Regions from separate parts of the Nitrospirillum goiasense genome, predicted to be linked through region 3. Evidence: riboswitches for the same ligand, from Rfam matches in the RefSeq annotation. Region 3 holds a riboswitch; each other region holds the start of a gene.

Region 1 (2,261 bases), 660 kb from region 3:
AGCTCATACACGTCGCTGATCACCAGGCGCAGCAATTCCATCAACAGCACGCCGGCCAGGATGGCGCCCACGATGGCTAGGATCACCAGATCCGGTTTGTCGATATGCACCAGGCCCCCAGCTGCTGATGGAATGGATGACGCTATCGCATGGACGTCTCTCTAGGTTTGTACGGTGAATCGCCCATTAACAGGCTCAGAATCAGCGGAATCTTCCGTATAGGGGACGGCCAACGGCAGCCGTCCCCCTATCCCCGTTATGCCGCGGCGACACCGGCGCCGCGCAGGGCCGCCTCGCGGATGTCCGCCACCAGCTGGTCCACCCGCTCGGGCTGGGTGTCCCAGGCGAACATGAAGCGGGCGCCGCCGCCGATGAAGGTGTAGAAGCGCCAGCCGCGCGCCCGCAGGGCATCCAGCACCGCGGCGGGTGCCGTCAGGAACACGGCGTTGGCCTGCACCGGGAACATCGGCGCCACGCCCGGCACATCCGTCAGCCCGGCCGCCAGGCGCCGGGCCCCGGCGTTGGCATGGGCGGCGTTGCGCAGCCAGGCGCCGTTTTCCAACATGCGCACCCAGGGTGCGGACAGGAAGCGCATCTTGGACGCCAGCTGGCCCGCCTGCTTGCAGCGATAATCGAAGTCTTCCGCCAGGGTCCGGTCGAAGAACAGGATGGCCTCGCCCACCGCCATGCCGTTCTTGGTGCCGCCGAAGCACAGCACGTCCACGCCGGCCCGCCAGGTCATGTCCGCCGGGCTGCAGCCCAGGCTGGCGCAGGCGTTGGCGAAGCGGGCGCCATCCATGTGCAGGCGCAGGCCCAGCGCCCGGCAGGTGGCGGAGATGGCGCGGATCTCCTCCAGGCTATAGACCTGCCCCGTTTCCGTGGGCTGGGTGATGGTGACGGCGCGCGGCTTGGGGAAATGGATGTCCGACCGCCCGGTGGCCAGGGCGCGGATGGCGTCCGGCGTCAGCTTGCCGTCCGTCGTCTGCGCCACCAGCAGCTTGGACCCGTTGGAGAAGAACTCCGGCGCGCCGCACTCGTCCGTCTCCACGTGCGCGGAGGCGGAGCAGATGACGCTATGGTAGGACTGACAGAGCGAGGCCAGGGCCAGGGAATTGGCCGCCGTGCCGTTGAAGGCGAAGAAGACGTCGCAAGGCGTGCCGAACAGCTGGCGGAAGGCGTCGGCCGCGCGCGCCGTCCACACATCCTCGCCATAGGCGGCGGCGTGGCCGCTGTTGGCCTCCGCCATGGCGGCCCAGGCCTCCGGACAGACGCCGGAGTAGTTGTCGCTGGCGAACTGCTGCGCCTCGAACTGAGGGGGAACGGTCGCGGTGTGCGTGTCGCTGGTCATGGGCAAGGCCGCCTTCGTGATCACTGGTTTCGATCAAGAGCGAAACGGACACGTGGCAGCTTCCCGTTCATTGCCGGATCGGCCACATCCTTCCCTGGGGGAAGCGCCACCTTGCCGGGTAAGCAGGTTGGCGTTGAGCGTCAGCCCAACTCTTGATGCATGGCCAGAGGGATACCGGCAGACGGCCGCCGGCGCAAGCCCCTTGCAGCGCAACCCGGTGCGGCATTTTCAGGCGGGGTGGGCCTCAGCCACCGATGGCGGGGGCGGGGGTCAGGCCCAGCCCCTGGGCCGCCGGCCGCGCCGCGGCGGGCGGGCGCACCGGCAGGGGGCGCGGCACCGGGGCGGGTGCGGGGTCCTCCACGGGGTCAGCCCCACCGTCCTCCCCCAACAGGTCGGCCAGCGCTTCATCCTCCGCCGGGGGCTGGACGGGGACTGCGGCCGCGGTCTCCCCATCGGCGGCGGGGATGTCATCGCGCAACGAGATGGGCAGGACGACGCTGATGGTGTAGCCGCCCTCCCGCGCCAGGCGATTGGTGACCAGCACGCGGAAATCGGCCTCCGTGGGGGCGTAGCCGTGAACCACCCCGGCCTCCGCCATGCCGCCGCCGCCCCGGCCCATGCCACTCCGGCCCACCTGGCGGGGCGCCACCGCGGCCCGCAGGTGCGCCTCGAACAGCTGGTCGCCCGGCGCCCATTCCAGGGACACGAGGTTCAGCGGACGGGGCACCGTCTGGCGCAGCACCGCCATGCGGGCGCGCACCTCCTCCGTCTGGGCGGCGATCTCGCGCAGCGCGTCCTCGCCCTCCTTCAGGGCCATGGCCAGCTGCTCTTCCTGCTGGCGGGCGACGCGCAGGTCGGCCGCGGCCTCGTTCTTCTCGTCCACCACGGCGGCGATGCGCCGCTCCGTCTCCCG
Region 2 (2,261 bases), on a different contig from region 3:
GGTATGGTATGAGCTGATCCATCAGGCCCGCCACACCCCCGCGCTGCGTCCCATCCTGGCCGATTGGTATGAGGAGCGGAAGGCGCGCAACCGCGACCTGTTCGCTTTGGCCGGCCTGCCGGCCCATGTGGCGGACGTCATGACCCATTACCTGGTGGGTGACCGTTCCACCCTGCTGGTGGCCGGTGGCGCCTCGGGCTACGCCCTGTCGGTGGCGGAAAATATCCGTTACCTGTGCGACCCCCAAGGCAACAGCGGCCTGTGGTATGAGCGTCTGCGCCGCCCGGCATGCCGGGCGGCGGACGGCTTGGACACCTTAGGTGAGACCGAGCGGCGCATCGCCGCCGCCGCCGTCGCCATCATCATCGACCAGGGCGTGGCCGCCGTCACCCACCGCGCGGTGGCGCAGCGGGCCGGTGTCTCCCTATCCTCCACCACCTATCATTTCCGCTGTCGAGCCGACATCATCCGCCGCGCTTTCCAGTTGATCCATGAGGATCTGCGGCGGGAGGTTCCGGCGACCCACCGCGAGCCCCCGCCCCTGTGCGTCTTTCTGCGGGCCGTGGCGGAGCACATGCTGGTGCCGGTGGCAGGCGAACGCGTCGCCGGGCGCAACGCCACCTACGCCATGGGCGACTTCGCGTTGGAGGCCTGCCGCGACACACCGCTGGTCCCGCTGTACCTGACCTTCCGCCAGGATCGGGGATCACGTATCTGTGCGGCGCTCGACCATGTGGTCGGGGGCCCATCCTCCCTTTCCCCGTTCCAGGCGCAGATCGTCTCCACCTGGATGCAGGGGCGCGCCCAGATCCTCAATGCCCTGGACGCGCCGCCCGACGTGGACGGCTATGCCGGGGAATTGATCGTCCTGCTGCGTTATCTGCAGCCGGCCTTGCCCAGGATTTGAGGCGTCCCCAGCGGATCAGAAGTTCAGGCGTCCCAGGTGGCGTCCGGCCAGGACCCAGGCGCGGGCGGCGGCCAGCTGTTCGCCCGGCAGCACCTGGCGCAGGTGGACCACCCGGCGCTGATGATGCCGGCTTTCCAGCACTGTGTAGATGTGGGTGTGGACGCCATGGCGCCGGTGCACGACGGCATAGGTGCGGGCGACACAATCGGACACGCCCGGCAGGGGCGTGCGTTCCTCCCGCAGCAGGTGGACGCTGTCGCCTGGCCCACTGACGATGCCGGGGGCGGGCTCAAGTGCGGGCTGGCCCTCTTCCGGCTGCGTAATGACAGGGGAAGGGCTTACGGGGAAGGCGGCGGGTATATGCACGGCGTGTCCACTCCAGACGGACGTGACCGGCCCTGCGACCATACGCTGCGACCCACTTGGTTGCCGCCGCACGGGATCAATCCCGGTGGCCGCCACATCTCCGCATGTGCTGCGGAAACCACCTTGCCTGGGTTGGCAGGTTGGTGCGGGACGCCGGCCCCGCTCCTGATGCAACAACGACGGCGTCGCCGCCGTCGGATATTGGATACTATCGCTGGTCAGGCTTGGCAATCCGACATTTGGGCATGGCTGGCCCAGCGTTCCGGGCCCCAATGGGGCGCCAGAACCAGGGCGCGGCCGGTGGCGACGGTCTCACCCCTTCCCCCGCCCGCATGGATGCGGCAGACCGTGGCCAAGTCCACCAGCCGCTTGTCGGGGCGCAGCCGGGTGATGGTCACCGTGGCGTCCAGCGGTGCATCCAGCGGCACCCGGCGCGAGAACACCGTTTCCTGCTTCAGGTAATTGGTGCCGGGCCCCGGCAGGCGCGTCCCCAGCAGGAAGGAAAACAGGCTGAGCACCAGCGGTTCCCGCAGGCGATGGCCGGTCAGCCGCTCATAAAGGCCAAGATCAGCGTCGGCATAGAGGCGGGTGACGCTGGCGGTGGAACCGCCCAGCGGATCGGTCCAGCCATTGTCGGGGGGCAGTGAGGAGGCCAATGGGGCCAGGGTCGCCACGCCCTCGCACACGGCCTGCCCATCGGCTTGGCGCTGGGCCAGAAGTCGGACGCGGGTGTCGTCCTGCGGGTCGGCGCGGAAGACCAACGCCTCGTCAGCGTAGGCCGGGGCGGGAAAGGTCACGGCCAGCCGGGCCAGCGGCGGACCGGGCCGCGCGTCGGATACCAGGCCCCGCAGCAGGGCGCACAGCAAGGCGCCATGCGCCACGGTGCGTCCGAAGTGGGTGCGGGCGGCGTGGCCGGCATCCAGATGGATGGGGTTGTCGTCGCCCGACAGGCGGGCGAAGGCGGCGAAATCATCCTGGGTCAGGGTGT
Region 3 (2,261 bases):
CATGGCCAGGTCGTGCTGGGGATGGCTGGGCAGGCCGGGATACAGCACTGTCGACACCGCCGGGTGGCTTTCCAGGAACTGGGCCAGCGCCAGGGCGGACGCGGCCTGGGCATTGACGCGCAGTTCCAGCGTCTCCAGGCCCTTCAGCAGCACCCAGGCGTTGAAGGGGCTCATGGACGGGCCGGTGTGGCGCAGGACGGGGGAGAGCAGGGTCGCCACCTCGTCATCGCACAGCACGGCGCCGCCCAGGCAGCGGCCCTGGCCATCGATATGCTTGGTGGCGGAATAGACGACCACATCGGCGCCAAATTCCTTCGGCCGTTGCAGCACGGGGGTGGCGAAGACGTTGTCTACCACGACACGGGCGCCGGCCTTGTGGGCCAAATCCGCAACCGCGGCCACGTCCACCACCTGCATGGTGGGGTTGCTGGGGCTTTCCAGGAAAACCACGCTGGCCGGGGTGGACAGCGCCTCTTCCCACTGCGCCAGGTCCGTGCCTTCCACCAGGGTGCACTGGATGCCATAACGCGGCGCCAGATCCTTGACGATGTAGAGGCAGGAGCCGAACAGCGCGTGCGGCGCCACCACCCGGTCGCCGGCCTTCAGCAGCCCCATGACGGCCAGATGGACCGCCGCCATGCCGCTGGCCGTGGCGATGCAGCGGGCGAAGCCCTCATACCCGGCCAGCCGTTCCTCCAGCATGACGACGGTGGGGTTGCGGAAGCGGGAATAGACGAAGCGCGAGCCGTCGTTGACGAAGGCGGCCTCGGCCTCCTCGGCACTGGCGTAGATGAAGCCCGAGGTCAGGAACAGCGCTTCGGAGGTTTCCTCGAAGCCGCTGCGGCGCGTGCCGCCGTGCACCAGCTGGGTGCGGGGGCGGAGCGTGGGGGCGGTGGAAGCGGGATTGTCAGGCGTCTGGCCCATGGCCGTCACTCCGATCATAAGGCAACCGCGACCGGCGAAGGCGGCGGTGTGGTCGGTGTACCTTATGTACGGCCCGACCTTTTAGCAGCTTGTTTAACGTGGTCTGCAAGCCGGTCAGCAAATCACCACGGATTCCGGTTTTAGGCTCACGTTGGGCCGAGCGTCAACGGCGACCTTGTCATCGGGACAATGCAAGGACGGCTGGGGTAATGCCCGCTGATAATGCGCGGTTGCCGGCCAGCCGCTTCCGTGCTAGTCCCGCGCGCGTCAGTCCGCTTCTGCGGAATAGCTGATTTGCTTTTACCGGGAGTCCCAGACCTATGTCCGATGAGACCAGCCTGAACGGCGCCGCCAACGGAAGCACCGCCCCCGAAGGCGCCGGCATGCTGCCGCTGGTGGTCAATGCCCAATACGTCCGGGATCTGTCGTTCGAGAACCCGAACGCCCCCGCCAGCCTGATGAACGGCCAGCAGCCCAAGGTCGACCTGCAGGTCGACGTGCAGGCCCGCAACGTGGCGGAAAACGTCCATGAGGTCGCGCTGAACATCCGCGCCGAGGCCAACCACGACGGGCGCACCGCCTTCATCGTGGAACTGTCCTACGCCGGCATCTTCTCCATGCCGCCCATGCCGGTCGACCAGACCCGCGCCGTCCTGCTGATCGAGGCGCCGCGCCTGCTGTTCCCGTTCGCCCGCGCCATCGTGTCCGACGCGGTGCGCGACGGCGGCTTCCCGCCGCTGATGCTGCAGCCGCTGGACTTCGTGGATCTGTACCGTCGCCAGGTGCTGGCGGCCGAAAAGCCGGAAGACATGGCCCAGGCGTAAGCCTCGATCCAGGCGCAAGCCCGGCCATCGTTGTTCGTCAAAGCCGCCCGGCGCCGTATGGCCCGGGCGGTTTTCTTTTGGGCGCGGGAAGAGGTCAGCCGCGCGCGGCGCGGATCAGGGCGTCGGCGGTGACGGCATCGGCGCCGGCGGGAACCACCGCCAGGGGAAGACGGAGGTCACCCAGGCCGGCCAGCGTCGCCTTGGTGCCGGCCACCACCTGCCACTCGCCGCCCCCGTCCGCCAGCACGGCCTGCGCCTCGCGCGCCGACGCCGCCAGGGTGACCTCCAGCCCCAGGGTCTCCAGCGCGCCGGCCAGCCGGTCCATCGCCCGGCCGACGAGCAGGACGTGCAGGGCGGCCACCGGACGCGGGCGTGGCACTCGGGCCACCAGCAGCCGCGCCTCTTCCGCCGCCGCCAGGATGCGGGCGGCGAAATCCTGCTCCACCCCACCCGCCGGCAGATCCGCTGCCAGCAGCGAGGAATAACCGTGGATGGCGGTCAGCAGGTTGTTCA

Evidence for each region. Region 3 has a riboswitch for S-adenosylmethionine ahead of metZ (O-succinylhomoserine sulfhydrylase). Riboswitches for the same ligand answer to the same signal wherever they lie in the genome.
Region 1: linked by a shared signal. The riboswitch ahead of ULB03_RS03415 (threonine aldolase family protein) and the one ahead of metZ (O-succinylhomoserine sulfhydrylase) in region 3 are both predicted to bind S-adenosylmethionine.
Region 2: linked by a shared signal. The riboswitch ahead of ULB03_RS24260 (hypothetical protein) and the one ahead of metZ (O-succinylhomoserine sulfhydrylase) in region 3 are both predicted to bind S-adenosylmethionine.

What each region holds. Positions count from the first base shown of each region.
Region 1 covers NZ_JAXQNP010000002.1:229,528-231,788, forward strand. The annotation lists gene ULB03_RS03410 (hypothetical protein) at 1-110, opposite strand, end outside; gene ULB03_RS03415 (threonine aldolase family protein) at 257-1,348, opposite strand; SAM-I-IV-variant riboswitch at 1,405-1,512, opposite strand; gene ULB03_RS03420 (hypothetical protein) at 1,593-2,261, opposite strand, start outside.
Region 2 covers NZ_JAXQNP010000004.1:546,718-548,978, reverse strand. The annotation lists gene ULB03_RS24265 (TetR/AcrR family transcriptional regulator) at 1-907, shown strand, start outside; gene ULB03_RS24260 (hypothetical protein) at 923-1,273, opposite strand; SAM-I-IV-variant riboswitch at 1,320-1,450, opposite strand; gene ULB03_RS24255 (MaoC family dehydratase) at 1,492-2,261, opposite strand, start outside.
Region 3 covers NZ_JAXQNP010000002.1:885,748-888,008, reverse strand. The annotation lists gene metZ (O-succinylhomoserine sulfhydrylase) at 1-924, opposite strand, end outside; SAM riboswitch at 986-1,063, opposite strand; gene secB (protein-export chaperone SecB) at 1,308-1,748, shown strand; gene ULB03_RS06540 (hypothetical protein) at 1,843-2,261, opposite strand, start outside.